2 regions of the Elizabethkingia bruuniana genome follow, and region 2 is predicted to be linked to the other one. Evidence: riboswitches for the same ligand, from Rfam matches in the RefSeq annotation. Region 2 holds a riboswitch; the other holds the start of a gene.
The links. A riboswitch is a leader RNA that binds a small molecule or an ion and turns the genes downstream of it on or off. The one in region 2 is predicted to bind thiamine pyrophosphate.
Positions count from the first base shown of each region.

Region 1: linked by a shared signal. The riboswitch ahead of thiS (sulfur carrier protein ThiS) and the one ahead of thiM (hydroxyethylthiazole kinase) in region 2 are both predicted to bind thiamine pyrophosphate.

Region 1 is NZ_CP014337.1:675,427-684,922, reverse strand. It holds gene AYC65_RS03315 (thiamine phosphate synthase) at 1-142, opposite strand, end outside; gene AYC65_RS03310 (thiamine phosphate synthase) at 132-746, opposite strand; gene thiC (phosphomethylpyrimidine synthase ThiC) at 743-2,551, opposite strand; gene thiS (sulfur carrier protein ThiS) at 2,582-2,788, opposite strand; TPP riboswitch at 2,849-2,946, opposite strand; gene AYC65_RS03295 (isoaspartyl peptidase/L-asparaginase family protein) at 3,078-4,079, shown strand; gene AYC65_RS03290 (ABC transporter ATP-binding protein) at 4,298-5,200, shown strand; gene AYC65_RS03285 (ABC transporter permease) at 5,225-6,514, shown strand; gene AYC65_RS03280 (porin family protein) at 6,628-7,296, opposite strand; gene sucD (succinate--CoA ligase subunit alpha) at 7,446-8,321, opposite strand; gene AYC65_RS03270 (UDP-3-O-(3-hydroxymyristoyl)glucosamine N-acyltransferase) at 8,372-9,271, opposite strand; gene efp (elongation factor P) at 9,441-9,496, opposite strand, start outside.
Region 2 is NZ_CP014337.1:2,534,221-2,543,716, reverse strand. It holds gene AYC65_RS11825 (helix-turn-helix domain-containing protein) at 1-49, shown strand, start outside; gene AYC65_RS11820 (CPBP family glutamic-type intramembrane protease) at 75-764, opposite strand; gene tenA (thiaminase II) at 894-1,544, opposite strand; gene thiD (bifunctional hydroxymethylpyrimidine kinase/phosphomethylpyrimidine kinase) at 1,531-2,364, opposite strand; gene thiE (thiamine phosphate synthase) at 2,361-2,999, opposite strand; gene thiM (hydroxyethylthiazole kinase) at 2,996-3,799, opposite strand; TPP riboswitch at 3,850-3,942, opposite strand; gene AYC65_RS11795 (histidine kinase) at 4,370-5,137, shown strand; gene AYC65_RS11790 (LytR/AlgR family response regulator transcription factor) at 5,103-5,816, shown strand; gene AYC65_RS11785 (cation:proton antiporter) at 5,984-8,260, shown strand; gene AYC65_RS11780 (hypothetical protein) at 8,338-8,805, shown strand; gene AYC65_RS11775 (hypothetical protein) at 8,815-9,462, opposite strand.

The sequences.
Region 1 (9,496 bases), 1.9 Mb from region 2:
AAAGTTCCTGCAATGCTTCTGCATCTGAATTCTTCCAACGTACTTGAATCCAGTCAGCTCCATTAAGCAAAGCTTTCAGGATATTCCTTTCCTGCTCTTCAGCATTTACGCCCTGTGATATGTATTGCAGTTTACTCAACATGATTTTGATTCTGTAATTGATTTAAAAATTTGTTTTTACAATTCAAAAATACCTGAAGCGGGTTTGGACTTTGCCAGATATTCCCTAGCATAGCCACACCATCTGCTCCTGATTTTAATACTATATCTATATTATTTTCATCTATTCCCCCCAGTCCTATTAGCTGAACATTTTTATTGGTTCTTCGTTTAAGTTCATTCAGAATATTGTGCTCTGCTCCATAACCTTGCTTGGATATACTCGGGAATACTGGAGATAAGAAAGCATAAGTCCATTCGGTACCCAATTCATTAAATTCTTCGATAGAATGGGTGGAAGTCGACAGAATATGCTTTCCCTGAAAGTTTACATGCTCATTATTTAATCTGCTTTCTTCTCTGAAATGTAATCTTACAATTCCAAATTTTTCTGCCAGATTGTAATGAGAATGCAAAACCAGCTGATGTCTGTAATCTTCATCAACTTGGCTAATATAATCGCGCATGGCAACATCAGACAGCCAATATTTCCTGACATGAAAATAATCGAGTCCGTTAGCTAACAGTTCATTGATCCAGTAGGCTTCCTTTTCTGCCTCTTGTTCCGGAGAGAAAACAATGATCATAAGTAGATTTCTTTACCTGCTTCGATAAACTCTTTCGACTTCTCATTCATTCCTTGTTCAGCAGCATCTCTGATTTCCTGTGTAATCTTCATCGAACAGAATTTAGGACCGCACATCGAGCAGAAATGAGCTACTTTCGCACCATCCGCCGGTAGTGTTTCATCATGGAATTCTCTTGCAGTGTCCGGATCTAAAGAAAGGTTAAACTGGTCTTCCCAACGGAATTCAAATCGGGCTTTACTCAATGCATTATCCCGATATTGTGCTCCCGGATGTCCTTTAGCAAGATCAGCTGCATGAGCTGCAAGTTTGTAGGTAATTACACCGTCTTTTACATCTTTTTTATTTGGTAAACCTAAATGTTCCTTTGGGGTAACATAGCAAAGCATTGCACAGCCATACCAACCAATCATAGCAGCACCAATAGCAGAAGTAATATGATCATAACCCGGTGCTATATCCGTTGTTAATGGTCCTAGTGTATAGAAAGGCGCTTCATCACATTCTTCAAGCTGCTTTTCCATGTTTTCTTTAATCATATGCATTGGCACATGCCCAGGTCCCTCTATCATTACCTGTACATCGTGTTTCCAAGCAATCTTGGTAAGCTCACCCAAAGTTTCCAACTCCGCAAATTGTGCTGCATCATTGGCATCGGCAATAGAACCCGGTCGCAATCCGTCGCCCAAAGAAAAAGCAACATCATAACGCTTCATAATTTCGCAGATCTCTTCAAAATGCGTGTACAGGAAATTCTCCTGATGGTGGAACAGACACCATTTAGCCATAATAGATCCGCCACGCGAAACAATCCCCGTAACACGACTTGCAGTAAGGTGGATATAGCGTAACAGTACTCCGGCATGAATGGTAAAATAAGAAACACCTTGCTCTGCCTGCTCTATCAGGGTATCTCTGAAAATTTCCCAGGTAAGATTTTCTGCAACACCTTTTACTTTCTCCAATGCCTGATAAATAGGCACTGTTCCTATGGGAACTGGGGAATTCCTGATAATCCATTCCCGTGTTTCGTGGATATTCTTTCCGGTAGATAAATCCATAATCGTATCTGCACCCCAACGGCAAGCCCATACTGCTTTTTCTACTTCCTCTTCGATATTGGAAGTCACAGCACTGTTACCAATATTGGCATTAATCTTCACCAGAAAATTACGACCGATAATCATGGGTTCACTTTCAGGATGGTTGATATTATTCGGTATAATTGCTCTACCGGCAGCGATCTCGCTCCGCACAAATTCCGGTGTAATCTTTCCTTTAGGTGTATTGGCACCAAAGCTGTCACCACGGTGTTGTACAGCCATTCCTTTGGTAGAAGTTTCCAGCTGCTCAATTTTCTGATTTTCGCGTATGGCCACATATTCCATTTCAGGGGTAATGATGCCTTTCTTTGCATAGTAAAGTTGGCTTACATTCATTCCTTCTTTGGCAACCATTGGTTTATGGCTATACTCAAATCTCAAATCATCCAGCTTTGTATCTGCCAATCTTTTTTTTCCATATTCAGACGTTATACCTTCCAGTATATTTACATCTTCTCTGTTCAGAATCCATTGTTCGCGAATTCTGGGTAATCCTTTACGAACATCTATAACTGCCTGATCATCGGTATAAGGTCCTGAAGTATCATATACCGTAACCGGCGGATTGACTTCTATACCTCCCGAACTAAGTTTGGTCTGGCTTAGTGAGATCTCACGCATTGCCACTTTAATCGGGAAAAGCTGACCATCGATGTATACTTTCTTAGAATTAGGTAATGATGTTTGGGTGATTGTCTTCATATTTTCTGTCTTTTTATTGTTTACTTAGTATTAACCTCCTTGTGTTGCGGTGATGATAAGAACAGAATCTTTATCCTGAAGAACAGTATTGCCCCAGTCGGTCTTGGGGATAACCTGATTGTTTACAGCTACAGCAATACCTTTGGACTTGCCGCCGGCTTCCAGATGTATTAGTGCTTCCAATGTGGAAGGTAAATGCTCGTAATTTCTTTTCTCGTGATTAATTGTAAGTTCCATTCCTGATAATTTTTAGATATATAACTTCAGGAATGGCCACAAAAGTGCAGAAAGCACCAATGAAGACATTTTACTTTTCCCTACGCCAGTATGACCCGGATCAGGTTCTAAGGGTAAAATCTCAGCCTGCATATTTGCAGACACCCCTAAAGTCGATTACAAAGATAGAAAAAAACCGACAGGTTGTTTATGATCTCTGAAATTCTTTATTCAGATAGTCATTAATTACTCCCTGCTATTATTTTAGAAATAGAAAATTTCATGTAAATTTGGAGTTATTTATTACATAATGAAGAAGTTTATATTTCCTTTATTAGTTTTCGGGACACTAACATTTGCCCAGAAAAAGTATGTGATGGTGATCCACGGAGGTGCCGGAACAATAACCAAAGCCAACCTTTCTCCTGAAAAAGAAAAAGAATACCGCGAAAAACTTACAGAAGCCTTACAAAAGGGATATGCCGAGATCAAAAACGGTAAATCTTCTTTAGATGCAGTATCTGCAGCTATTATGGTTATGGAGGATTCACCTTTGTTTAACGCCGGAAAAGGTGCTGTCTTTACTAATGAGGGAAGAAATGAACTGGATGCTTCCATTATGAACGGAAAGGATCAAAAAGCTGGTGCTGTTGCTGGTGTTACCACTATAAAAAATCCAATTTTGGCTGCAAGAGCTGTTATGGATAAATCGGAACATGTCATGATGGCTGGCCCCGGAGCAGAGAAATTTGCAAAAGAGCAGAAACTGGAAATTGTAGATCCTAAATATTTCTGGACGGAAAAAGCATGGAATAGCCTTCAAAAAGTAAAGGCTATGGAAACTACTAAGAAAACAAGCCTAAACAATAAAGAACAGTATCCTGACTATTTTATTGTTGATCATAAATTTGGTACTGTCGGTGCTGTAGCGCTCGACAAAAACGGAAATATTGCTGCCGGAACTTCTACAGGAGGTATGACCAACAAAAAGTACGGCCGAATCGGTGATTCGCCTATTATTGGTGCCGGAACCTATGCTAATGAACAGGTAGGAATTTCCGGGACAGGATGGGGAGAATTTTTTATCCGTACAGTAGCTTCTAAAACAGCTGCAGACCGTATGAAATATCTTCATAAACCTGTTACTGAAGCAACACAGGAAAGTATTGATGAAATTGGAAAACTAGGTGGAAACGGAGGCCTTATCGCACTGGATAAAGATGGAAATGTAGCAATGCCTTTCAATACCGAAGGAATGTACCGCGGAACAGTAACCGATAAAGGCGAAATAGAGGTATATATCTACAAGTAGAAAACCACATAGAAAGATAAAAATCATTAAACTATGAGGTCACACAGGAAAAATAAATTTTCACACAGAGGTAAGTATTATAACTTTTAACAGCTATGTCCTACCCAGGCGACTATCCAATACTTTTCAAAGTTAAACCTATGTATCTATGTGCTTAAAAATGCGATCCGACCTCTGTAACAAATTCTGAAAAGAGAGACTAACAAGAAAAAATAATAATGCTAAAAGCTATAAATGTTACTAAAACCTATAATGCAGGTAAAAAGGTAGCACTCAACAACTTCAGTATCGAAGTTCCAAAAGGAAGTATTTACGGTCTTCTGGGACCTAACGGTGCCGGAAAAACATCATTTATTCGTATTATTAATCAGATCACGCAGCCTGACAGCGGAGAAATTTTTATTGACGGCCAAAAGTTAAGCCCTGAGCATATTCAAAAGATTGGATACATGCCTGAAGAGCGTGGTTTGTATAAAAACATGACCATCGGAGATCAGCTCACCTATTTTGGAGAGCTAAAAGGTATGTCTAAACACGATGCTATTACACAAGCTAAATATTGGTTTGAACAGTTGAATATAGACCAGTGGTGGAAGAAAAAGCTATCTGAACTTTCTAAAGGTATGGCTCAGAAAATACAATTTGTGGTAACTGTTCTGCATCAGCCTAAATTGTTAATTCTGGATGAACCTTTTTCAGGATTTGATCCTGTAAATGCCAATCTGATTAAAGATAAAATTTTGCAATTGAAAGAACAGGGAACGACAATTATCCTGTCTACGCACCGAATGGAATCAGTAGAAGAAATGTGTGATTATGTTGCCCTGATTAACCAGTCGAATAAAATACTGGACGGAAAGGTATTCGATGTCCGTGAGCAGTTTAAACAAAACCTGTTTAATGTAGTATTGACAGACCTGCAATCTGACAACTTTGAAAACTTTAAGACCAGATATACACCGGATAATATTATTCAGGAAAACGGACTAATTAGTTTCCAAATTCGAAATGAAAGCAATTCTAATATCCTGCTGGAAGAGCTGTTAAAAACTGGAAAGGTGAGGGTTTTTGAAGAGAAAATCCCAAGTATGAATGAAGTATTCATTAATGCTGTAAAGTAAATCTCGAACCCAACGACTGAACTTATGAAAAATATTATACTTATTACCAAAAGAGAATACCTTACCCAGGTAAAGAAAAAATCTTTTGTTGTACTTACCCTTATGGCACCTATCCTACTTTTGTTGTTTGGCGCTGTCATTACTTACATGTTCAAAGCGAACAAAACCCATTATAACATCGCAGTAGTAGATAACAGTCAGAGTTTTTCCAAAATGAAAAATTCAGGTGATATTACCTACCAATATGTCTCTGAAAAAAGTGCAGGAACAATAAAGGGAACATTAACAGAAACAGAAGCTATAGATGGACTTTTGGTTATTCCAAGACTGGAAGATAACGACTACAGTAAACTGGAAACACAAACAAAACTGTACACGAATAAACAGATAGGCTTTGATTCCCGTAAAGAAATTTCTTCCGCTATTTCTGATGAAATCAGAAAGCTTAAAATAAAGGAACTTGGTATAAAGGAATCACAGATTCTGAATCTGAATCAGAATTTCACACTGAATACGGAGAACCTAAAGGAGAAAAAGCAAGATGATGATGCCTTTCTTTTTGGCGTAAAATCTGCATTAGCGGGTATCCTTATGTATGCTACATTTATGTTTATCATTATGTATGGTGTACGGGTAATGCGTAGTGTACTGGAAGAAAAAAACAACCGTGTTGTAGAGATTATTATTTCGTCTGTAAAGCCTTTTGAGCTAATGATGGGAAAAATTCTGGGCGTAACCTTGGTAGCCCTTACACAGTTTATTATATGGATTGCTATGACGGTAAGTGCTGCCGTATTTTTTAATCAGAAATACTCGGTTGCAGCAGCCGGCCCAATGGATAAACTAGGAAATATTCAGGAGATCTTTACTATGGTATCTCACAGTCTTCTGGGTATGGATTATGTAACTATTATCGGTGTATTTATATTCTACTTCCTTTTAGGGTACATCTTCTACAGCTCTATTTATGCTGCTGTAGGCTCTGCCGTAGACAATGAAACAGAAACTCAGCAATTCACATTATTTGCGATTTTACCACTAATGCTGAGCTTATATGGCAGCTTTAGTATTATGAATAACCCTGAAGGTCCTTTAGCTTTCTGGCTGTCTATAATTCCGTTGACATCACCGGTTGCTATGATTGCCAGAATACCATTTGGTGTACCTATGTGGCAATTATTACTTTCCATGGCATTACTTGCCGCATCAGCTCTGTTTATGATCTTTGTAGCAGGAAAAATCTACCGTGTGGGTATTCTGATGTATGGCAACAAAGCTTCGGTAAAAGAGCTTTGGAAATGGATCAGAAGCTAGCTAATTATGAAGTTAGAAGTACGAAATTAGAAATATTAAAATTCAACAGACAGATCTGTAAAATAAAAAATCCCGTTAACCCGGGATTTTTTTATGTCTTAATGTTATTTGTCTTATTTGAAGATATAGCTAACACCAACGCTCGCTACCTGTTCAGATTTGCTCTTAGAGCTTAATTCATTTACTAAACCTTTGTAAGTATTGGTAAGTCCTAAGTCATACTTAATTGTGAATTCCCACTCTCTTTTAAGGCTATACCCTATTCCTAATCCGATTCCAAAGTTAAAGCTTGCCGCTTTACCATTAAAATTGCTAGTTCCACTATAATCAGGATCATAGTAAGGTCTATCTTGAGGAACATTTTTAACATTCTGGTTTACCAGGAAGTTAAATCTTGGGCCTGCCATTGCAAAAAACTCAGATGGTGCTTCAGAGAAATAAGCTTTGAAGTATACCGGAACGCTGATGTAGTTATTTGCATATACTGCATTATAACCATTAGCATTACGATCTCCGTTCTTAAAATCGCTATCCTTTCCTGTTTCACCAGCACCGTAGAATAATACCTCTGGCTGTAAGAAAAACTGATTAGCAGTTCCTATCGGGATTAAGGCTAATCCACCTGCCTGAAAAGTATATCTTGCTCCTGATGGTCTGTGTGCATTGCTCACTCCTGAACGGTTAAGCCCTGCAGTAACCCCAAATCTGGTGTTGTTAAAGTCTATCTGGGCAAATGAAAGCGTAGATAGTGCTAATGCAGAAGTAAAAAGTAATTTCTTCATAAAATTTCTGTTTTTTTAATTTTATGAGGCAAATATAATGAAAACTTTCACTACATAAGCTTTTTGACTGTCACATATATACTACACTGCCTATAGGGCATAAAAAAATCCCGAATTTTCGGGATTTTATTTATGTTTTTAGCAAACAATTATTTGTTTAAAACTTTTGCTACAGTAGCACCGATATCAGCAGGAGAAGCTACAACATTGATTCCGCATTCTGCCATAATCTTCATTTTAGCTTGAGCAGTATCATCATCACCACCTACGATAGCACCTGCGTGCCCCATTGTTCTTCCTTTAGGAGCTGTCTGACCTGCGATGAAACCTACAACTGGTTTAGTAGAACCAGAAGCTTTGTACCATTTAGCAGCATCACCTTCTAGCTGACCACCGATCTCACCGATCATAACTACAGCTTCAGTTTCAGGGTCATTGATGAATAATTCTAAAGCTTCTTTAGTAGTAGTACCAATGATTGGGTCACCACCAATACCGATAGCTGTAGAAACTCCGAATCCAGCTCTTACAACCTGATCAGCTGCTTCATATGTTAAAGTACCTGACTTAGATACGATACCTACTTTACCTTTCTTGAAAACGAAACCTGGCATAATACCAATTTTAGCCTCGTCAGAAGTAATGATACCAGGGCAGTTTGGACCGATTAAACGACAATCTTTATCCTGGATATAGTCCTTAACTTTTACCATGTCAGCTACAGGAATACCTTCAGTAATACAAACGATTACTTTGATACCTGCATCGGCAGCTTCCATTACTGCATCAGCAGCAAATGCTGGTGGTACGAAGATAATACTTACATTAGCTCCTGCTTTTTCTACAGCTTCTGCAACAGTGTTGAATACAGGCTTCCCTAAGTGCTCAGAACCACCTTTTCCTGGAGTTACACCACCTACTACATTTGTTCCGTATTCTATCATTTGACCTGCATGGAAAGTACCTTCATTACCGGTAAATCCTTGTACGATTACTTTCGAATCTTTGTTTACTAATACTGACATTGTTGATTTTTTGTAAAATTAATATTTTTTATTAGATTTTTGAAATTTAATTAAAGCCTGCTCAGCTTCACCGCTTTTTTATAGAACTCTTTTGCTGGTTCAGCAGGGGCACCGAAATATGTACCGGTTTTCAGGTCTTTAGAAACACCTGAAGTTGCCAGAACAACTGTTTTATCTTCAATTGTTACAGAAGATGCAACACCTACCTGTCCCCATAATGTAACATCGTTCCCTATATTACAACATCCGGCAATACCTACTTGTGATGCAATAAGACAACGTTCACCAATAATGGTATCATGTCCTATCTGTACCTGATTATCTATTTTAGTAGATTTTCTGATTAGTGTAACATCGGTAACACCTCTGTCTAGTGTACAGTTAACACCAACCTCTACATCGTCCTCCAAAACAACATGTCCAACGGATTGAAGTTTTTCAAAACCATTGGCTGTTTTACGGTAATAAAAAGCATCACCTCCCAACACAGTTCCGGACTGGATAATCACATTATTACCAATAACTGTTCTGTCACCAATAACTACATTAGGATGGATCATACAGTTATCTCCTATTTTCACATCGTTTCCAATTACTACAGAAGAGTGAATAATAGTAGTATCTCCAACTTCAAGATTATGTCTTTCTTCTTTGAAGTCCTGAGTTCTGGTAAAGTGAGTATTGATTAAGTTGAAATCGCGGAACGGATCCTCAGAAATAAGAAGTGCTTTTCCTTCCGGGCATTCTACTTCCTGATCTATAAGAACAATAGTAGCAGCTGAATTTAAAGCTTTGTCGTAATATTTTGGATGATTGACAAAGACAATATCTCCGGCTGTAACACGATGTATTTCATTAGTGCCTAAAACCTGAAATTCAGCATCACCAACATAGCGTGCTCCGATAAGATCGGCAATTGTTTTCAGATTCTGAGCTTTTTTAAATTTCATCCGTTTATCTTTTATTTTTTGTTGCCGGACGGAACGGAACTTACAATGATATTACCTGTTTGGAAAAACTCATTATAAGTTTCGTTTCATTCGTATATTTTTTTTTAAGATCTGATAAGATGCAGTTGTTCGATTGTAATCAACAGCTACACTTTATCAAAGTGTCATCTTATTTAATTCTTTCGATGTAGCTACCGTCCTCAGTATTGATTCTGATTTTTTCTC
Region 2 (9,496 bases):
AAAGAGGAAAAAAGATATAGATGATATGAAATCATCTACAAATGAATAACCTTTAATGAAGCCTAGATAGAAATTTAAATCTGTTTAGGCTTTTTTGAAATATAGCTTAAATACCACCATATAAGAAGAGGTAATGCTATTGCCTGAAATACTAAGATTACTAATGATAAGCCATCTTGTAATTTATTTGCATTTGCTTTTATAAAGAGTTGTGATCCAAGTGGACCGCTTGAGAAAATAACAATATTAAAGAAATTCCATCCGAAATGTAAGCTAACAGGCAAGTAAAGGGATTGAGTTTTAGTAAAACTATAAGCTAATGCAAGACCTAAAATTGCTGTCATTAAGAATACAATAACCATCTGTACAGGATTACCAAAGGCATTATAGGAAAAAAGATGATAAATTCCGAAAGCAATAGCGGATAAAAAACATGATGTTTTTACACTCAATGTCCTTGTTAGCAAATATAAAATAGCACCTCTGAATATAAGCTCTTCAAATAGTACTGATTTAAAAGTCCACCAGGTACTTTTTAATATGGCTGTAAAAGAAATTTGTTTATTTAGTATCCAATTGTTATCTGCGGGATATGTTTTCAATACATGGTAGATTATACAGCATATTCCGGATAATAATAAGCCGATACCAGCATTAATTAATCTGTTTTTTGATGGAAGAAGCCCTAAAACTTCCAGATTAGTTTTGGCAAACAACCAAAGTAAAAGCCATGAAATAGCCAGCTCTGCTATAATACCAATCATATTGATTTTATCTTATGGATTATATGTAAATATAATTAAATCAGATATTTAAATTTTATTTTTTATTAATTATAATGTCCGTTTCTTATCATAAATAAGACAAACCCTGAATTTCTCAGGGCTTTATTTTTATATCCAGGATTTTAGTTCGTAGGCTGCCTGCCAGAAATAATATTCCATTTGTGTTGCTGTAATGAAGGCTTCTGTCATTTTAGCTCTGATTTCCGGAGTGGTTGCCTCGGCTGCTCTATCACAAATTTCAATAGCTTGCCGAACCGCAAGTGCAAACTCTTCACCGCTATAAGTGTCAATCCATTTCTTATATGGATTGTTATCTGTTTTTTTATGCTCATATATATAATCACCTACTTTTTGATAAATCCAGAAGCACGGTAGGACAGCTGCCATTGCAATTTCCACAGCGTCTAATGCAGCAGTACTTTTTAAGAAATGAACATAGTGATGACAAACAGGCTGCATTTTCCCTTTTTCTTTAACATCGAAATCTTTGAAATAAGACTCGTGTAATGCATTTTCTACAACGATAGCATTTTCTGCAAAACGCATATAAGATAAAACATCATTAATATTATATGCTCTGGCTCCTATTATTGCAAGTGCACGTCCGAAATGCTCGAGGTATAAAGAATCCTGAGCCATATAAAACTGAAATTTCTCTTTTGAGAGACTTCCTTCCGCCAATTCTTTAACAAAAGGCATTACAAGTATCGACTGATAATATTCTTCTATTTGCTTCCAGGTATATTCAGACCATTTCATGTATAATTAATTTTTGAGGGTTGAAAAAATGATTAAGCGGGCCATTTCCTTTGCCTATTTTTAAATCCTTTGCGCTTTTTATAGCTTCAAAAACATATTGTTGCCCCAGCGAAACAGCATCGGATATATTTTTGCCTTGTGCTAAATAAGCTGCAATAGCTGAGGATAAAGTACATCCTGAGCCATGAGTATTGTTGGTTTGGAATTTTTCAGTTTCAAAAGAAGATATTTTCCCTGATTCATCAAAATATAATGAAGTTATTATATCTGTTTCCTGGTGCCCTCCTTTTAGTAGAGCACTTTTACATCCCAGATCTAATATTCTTTTGCCTGCGGTATACATATCATCTAATGTTTTTACCTGCATATTAGCCAAAATTGATGCTTCATCCATATTAGGGGTTATAACGTCAGCAACTGGAAATAACCTCTGAACAATAGCTGTAATAGTTTCCTCTTCTATAAGTCTATGCCCGCTGGTGGCTACCATTACGGGATCGAATACAATAGGTACTTTATCGTATTTATTCAGGGTATTGGCAATAATATCTACTAATTGTGGAGTATGTACCATACCTATTTTAATAGCTGAGGGGAAAATGTCGTCCAGTATCGCTTCAATCTGATCTGCAACAGCTTCTTCCGGGATTGAATATATTTTTCGTACACCCTGTGTATTTTGTACCGGAAGAGCAGTCAATACAGACGTAGCAAAACAGCCTAAGGCTGAAAAAGTTTTGATATCCGCCTGAATTCCGGCGCCGCCACTACCATCAAAACCTGCTATGGTTAAGACAGACGGACTTGTATATTTTTTCATTTTAAAATTTTGTTTTTAAGTGCATAAGCTGCTTTTTGTGGATCATTAGCACTGCAAATAGCTGAAACAACAGCGATACAATCTGCACCGGCTTGTATTACTTCAGTTGCATTTTGTAATGAGATGTTTCCAATGGCAACCAATGGTTTAGTGGTAATGGAACGGATTTTTGTAATGCCTTCCAGTCCCCATTCTGTTACGGTATCGGTTTTGGTTGTTGTCGCAAATACAGGACTTATTCCGAGATAATCGGATGTTTGTGTATGTTCATTATAAAGCTGATCTGCATATTCAATGGAATAGCCGATAAGTTTATTCTTCCAGAAATCTTGTTGTCTGAGCTCTACCGGAGAAATATCGTTGTTCCCAACATGAATACCGTGAGTATTTAACGTTTTGGCAACTTCGGAATTATCATTTATAATCAACGGAATATTATACTTATCTGTTATATCCTTTAGCTGCTGTGATTTTCTTATAAAATCTGCAGTAGTACAGTGTTTTTCGCGAAGCTGAATAATGTCTACGCCGCCCAGAATAGACTCTTCAGCTACTTCAAGAAAATTTTTGCCTTTGCAGGCTTCTTCAGAGATCACTAAATAGAGTTGATAGGGAAATAAAGAAGTTATACTCATGACATCGATATTTTTATATGGCTTATGAATTCTTCCTTAGTTATGTTGTAAAGTTTATCAATGAGGTTCATTTGTAAACTTCCGGGTCCTTTACTTTCTTGTACAGCAACTTCTCCTGAAATTCCCAATAATGCCATTGCGGCAGCGGTAGCTTCAGTTTTATTCTCAATACAACCGATAAAAGCTCCTATTAGTGCAGATGCGGAGCAGCCTAATCCGGTAACTTTTGTCATTAGTGAATGTCCGTTACTAATAAATATAATTTTCTCTCTGTCGATAATAATATCTTTCTCTCCGGAAATGCAGATAATAGCTCCATATTGCTCATTGAGAATTTTTGCTGAATCTAGAGCTTCCAGGCTTGCTTTAGTACTATCTACACCTTTAGTTGTGGTTTTGTTAGCTTTTGCAAGTGCAATAATTTCGGAAGCGTTTCCACGGATTACAGTTGGGTGGCAATGCAGCAACTTGCTAAGTGTAGCATCTCTAAAAGTTGTTGCTCCGGCACCCACCGGGTCTAATATCCATGGTTTTTCAAGTGAAGAGGCTTCTTCCGCAGCAATTAACATGGACTCTGTCCATGTCTCATCAAGGGTTCCGATATTAATAACTAAAGCTGAAGATATATTAACCATTTCTTTTACTTCAGAAGAGGCATGAGCCATAATAGGAGAGGCTCCTACAGCTAATAATGCATTAGCCGTATTGTTCATGACCACAAAATTGGTTATGTTATGTACAAGTGGGGATTTTTGTCTTACTGACAGAATGTGTTTCCAGAGTATTTCTTCCATAGTCATTAATTAAACTGGCCTTAGGAAAGTATCTGAAACAAAAGCAAAAGCTTGAAAGCTTTCTTTTTGCTTTTCCCTACGTCGGTGTAAGCCGTATCAGGTTCAAAGGGACTCTCTCAATTCTTTTCAGAATACCCCTAAAGCGTACACAAATGTATAAAACTTTTTACAGATAACAATTTGTTTGAATTCTGAAGCTGTGGTGAATTTTAACACTAAGTCACAGGTTACGTTTATATTCCTCTGTTTTTTTAAGACACAGTAGCCTTGGCAAGGCTGAATCTTTGATTTTCCTGTGCCATAAAATTGTGGACTTGTATTTATAAATTTTCAAACTTCAACCGCAATGTTTTCTTGCCAGTTGTCCAGTTTTTTAAGGAACGCGAAGCCATTAACGCTTAGCAATGTTCACTTAAACCTTAATTATCTTAATGGCTAAATGTTAGAAATATTTTTACCGTAAAACAATACTTGTAATATATTAATTTGTGTTTGTAAACTTTTACCTGACCTAAAATCAGGCGAATATTTTGTAATGAATTAAGCTATATCTTTGCACCATACAAGAAGTGATTTATGAATCATGAAGGAATTGTGCTTTCCGGGAATACATTAGTTCTGTTGTTAATACTCCTGTTATTAGTTATAACAGGATATCTAATCTATAAGATTAGTATATTACAAAAAGAGAAAAAGGCCTTAACAGAAGATAAAAAAGTGCTGAAAAACAGGTTAGGAAATATCCGTTTGGACTATATAGAAACGAAACTCAATCCGCATCTTTTTAAAAATATTCTTAATTCAGTTCAGTCTCATGCCTATCAGACTTATGTGTCTCTTGATAAATTGTCGGGAGTGCTGGATTATATTTTGTATGAAAGCAGCGAGAAGTTTGTAACGCCTGAAAGTGAACTGGACTTTACGAGCAATCTGATAGAAATCAATAAAATAAAAGTTAATCCGCTATTTGACTTTAGAATAAAGTCACAGATTGATAAACAGGATCCTGTATATAAAGAGAAAGTTTTAGCTCCGCTGATTACAGTTGATTTTATTGAAAATGCTTTTAAACATACGGATTTTCTGGCCGATGATTCTTTTATTTTTGTTTTGCTTTCCTTGAAAAGTGGCGTTCTGGAAATAAAAGTAGAGAACAGAATTTCTCCAAAATCACCTTTACAAAAAGGGAATAGCGGTTTCGGAGGAGAATCTCTGGAGCAGAGACTTAAAATGCTCTACAAAAAGAAATTTTCTATAAGTAAAGAAACCCATAACAATATATATACTGCATATTTAAAAATTGATCTTAATGACAAATACAATCAGGTGCGTTATACTCGATGATGAGCTTCTGGCTATAAGTTATCTAAAGCTCCTTTGTGAACAAATAGAAGGGGTAGAGGTCGTTCGGGTATTTAATAATCCGAAATATTTCCTCGAAGAGATCAATGATATCGATTGTGATTTGTGTATTCTGGACATCGAAATGCCGGGATTAAACGGATTACAGGTTGCTGAACTTATTTCCCATAAAAAGATCATATTTACAACCGCTTATAAAGAATATGCAGCAGAGGCTTTTGATCTTAATGTAGTGGATTATGTAAGAAAACCCATAAAGAAAGAACGGCTTCAACAGGCATTTGCAAAGGCTAAAGAATTTGTAGAGGTTCCTAAGAATAATTTTTTAGAATGGAATACCAATCTGGGGAAAAGCCGAATTTTCACAGATCAGATTGCTTATATAAAAACTTCCGAGATAGATAGTAGGGATAAAGATCTAATCCTGAATGACCGTACAGTGATTATTCTGAAAAACATTAATTTCAAAACACTACTGGAAATGCTTCCGGAAAAAGACTTTGTACAGATCAATAAAAAGGAAATCATAGCACTAAAGTCCATAAAAGTAGTTTCTGCAAACGAAATTATCACCAATATTTCTGAAGACGGAGAACATTTCACAAAACTACATATCAGCGAGGTTTACAAAACCGATCTTATGGAAAAGCTTGGTAATTAAATGCTTGAAATACTGAGAACCATTAAAAATGAAAATCCGGAAAAAAGCTTCAATACCAGAAGCATATATTTCATTACAAAAAAAAGAGTTTTCACTACATTTTTGAAAAATTAGCATTGAAAATTTTAAATTTCTTTTGAATTTTGCAGATAAGAAATAGTAACATAATGCAAAAGTACAGGAATATTATTTTTTATATCACAACTATTATATTCTTCTCCGGATTAATGTATTGGTTCTTTATAGAAGGTAAAACTTTAGAAGCCGGAGAAAACATTATATCTAAAACGAGCGGAGGATCTACTTGGGATAATTTTGTAGATTCTTTTATGGTAAATCTGCATCATCCACTTGCTCTGTTATTGATACAGATTGTCACTATTATATTGGTAGCAAGACTTTTCGGGTGGATATGCATGAAGATGAAGCAACCTTCTGTAATAGGAGAGATGATTGCAGGTATTGCTCTCGGTCCTTCTCTTTTAGGACTTTATTTTCCTGAATTTTCAGCATTTCTTTTCCCTAAAGAATCATTAGGAAACCTTCAGTTCCTCAGTCAGATAGGACTAATTTTCTTTATGTATATCGTTGGAATGGAACTCGACCTTAGTGTTCTTAGAAAGAAAGCTCATGATGCAGTAGTGATTAGTCATGCCAGTATTATTATTCCTTTTGCTTTAGGAATAGGGCTTTCCTATTTTATTTATAAAGAATTTGCACCGGATGGTGTGCAGTTTAGCTCGTTTGCACTATTTATAGCCATTGCAATGAGTATTACAGCATTCCCGGTTCTGGCAAGGATTGTTCAGGAGCGGAATCTGCAGAAAACTAAACTGGGGACTATTGTTATTACCTGTGCAGCAGCCGATGATATTACAGCATGGTGTATTCTGGCAGCAGTTATTGCCATTGTAAAAGCAGGATCATTTGCCAGTTCTATCTATGTCATTATTATGGCAATTGCTTATGTTTTCTTAATGATTAAAGTAGTGCGTCCGTTCCTGAAAAGAATAGCCGACCTGCAGACCGGAAAAGGAATTATGAGCAAATCTGTTGTTGCTATATTCTTCCTCATTCTTATTATTTCTGCTTATGCAACTGAAGTTATTGGTATACATGCATTATTCGGGGCTTTTATGGCGGGTGCTATTATGCCGGAGAATACTAAATTCAGAAATATATTTATAGAAAAAGTTGAAGATGTAGCATTAGTTGTATTGCTTCCTTTGTTCTTTGTTTTTACCGGATTGAGAACGGAGATTGGGTTGTTAAATCATGGTCATTTATGGATGACGGCCGGACTAATCATTTTAGTTGCTGTTACCGGTAAATTTATAGGAAGCGCACTCACAGCGAAGTTCCTTCGTATAGGTTGGAAAGATAGTTTGACTATTGGTGCATTGATGAATACCCGTGGATTGATGGAGCTGATTGTTCTGAATATTGGCTATGACCTTGGTGTACTAAGTCCGGAAATATTTGCGATGATGGTTATTATGGCATTGTTCACAACATTCATGACAGGGCCTTCATTAGACTTTATCAATTATATTTTTAAAGGAAAAAAATCTGAGAACGAAGAAGATGTTGACGATAGTGGTAGAAAATATAAAGTATTGCTCTCTTTCGATGGGCCGGAATCAGGAAGTACCCTGCTGAGGCTTGCTGATAATTTTACCCATAAAATGAACGGAAACAAAAGCATTACAGCGATGAATATTGCTCCGGTACAGGAACTTCATGCTTTTGAAATGCAGGATTTTGAAAACGAACAATTTGTAGATGTAGTACAGACATCTAATGAACTTAAACTGCAGATTACCACTTTGTTTAAAGCTTCTAATGATGCTGAAAATGATTTGGTGAATATTACCAACAAAGGCAATTATGATTTGCTACTCATTATGCTCCGAAGATCGATTTATGAAGGAAGCTTACTGGGCAGATTGCTAGGTTTTACAACCAAGATTATTAATCCGGAAAGACTGCTGAATACCGTAAAGGGTAAATCATATATGTTCAATAATTCACCGTTTGATGACTTCACTCTGGGGATATTAGATAAATCCAATATTCCTGTGGGGATAATGGTAGATAAGAATTTCGAAAATGCCGGAAAGGTATTTGTTCCAATCTTTGACTTGAATGATTTCTACCTCGTGGAATATGCAAAAAGGCTGATTAATAACAACGACTCGCAGATTATTATTCTGGATGTGGTGGGACAAATTCGTAGAAATACAGAGATCCGTGAGTTGATAAGAAGTATTGAACAGATCGCTCCTAATCATATTACATTATATAACGAAAGAACTATAGAAAGGGAATTTCTGGAGTCTCAGGATCTTATGCTGATTAGCAGTAAAAGCTGGAGAAGCCTTATCGATTCAAAGAGTCTTTGGTTATCCGATATTCCGTCTACTTTAATTATTTCTAATCCGTAAGGCAACTTTAAGCTCTATTAAGGATGGCTTTTGTTGAAGAATAGGGTATATTTATGCTCCAACAAAGAATGCAAAGTATGGAAGTTAATGTAGAGAACGGAAATATAATCCTTAAAGAGTATCATTTGCAGATAGAAAAAGGGATGTTGTTAAAAGATCTTCAGCAGACGGAATTTTACAAAAATTATAATAACGGAATGCGTGATGTTAAAACAGGCTATTTCTGGTATTATTTTGATGCTGTTGATATTAAAGGCTATAAACTTTCATTCGATCTGTGTTTTTTGGGAGATACACTAGATAAGATTTTTATGAACACTCATGAAAAATCAGATGCAAAAACATGGGATGATTGGAGTGAAGCAAAGGAAATGAAAGTTTTTGAGCGAAATAATCAGTTTTTATCAATGATATTAGGAATACGGCCTACAAAAAAGAAAAAGACGCCATACCCTACCTGTACATTTAATTTTCCGTGGGGAAATGCATGGTCGGTTTACGATCCCAGAAGTGCTACAAGCTTTATGGGAATACATTACGATTAATAGGTAATCTTATTTATTCCGGATCAATTTCAGAAGCTTGCTGTACTCACCTAAAATACTTTTCTGCTCTTCAGCGATATAGTCACTACTAAACGGAGCTCCACAATCTTCACTGTTTAGGATGTGAATAAGCTTTCCGTTTACAAAATAACTTCTGTTCTCAGTAATTTCAGATTTATCAAAGTCAAAAGCTTCGGTATCATTATTTTCCTTCATGGCTTTCGTGTCATAATACAGAGGTCTGTTGTATTTATAGTCTTTTTCATATACAAAAGACAATTGTCCGTTTAAAAGATAATATTCAGTCAATGTTTGTCCACTTTCTCCAAATATTCGGGTAATTATTTTTTCAAGTTTATTTTTCTGATAATAATACTTTGCTTCTCCACCTTCAGCAGATTCAAAAAGATCCCGTTGCTTTATTAAATGCCATTTCTCTATGGAATTGATTCTTTTGAAATTGTCCCGAACAGGTTTTAGTTTGTCTGTAAGATATTCATTAACCGGAAGATCTTCCTTATTGAAGCTTGCCCTAGCTTGTATAGTATTATATCGGTGTACAGTGTGCTTTTCTTTAGATATTTTAGTGCTTTGTGAAAATACCAGATTAGGAACAGTTAGAAAAACCAGTATATAGCAGAAGAATATTTTTTTCATAAATAGTGTTTTTAGGTGTGTTTTCTAAGAGCAT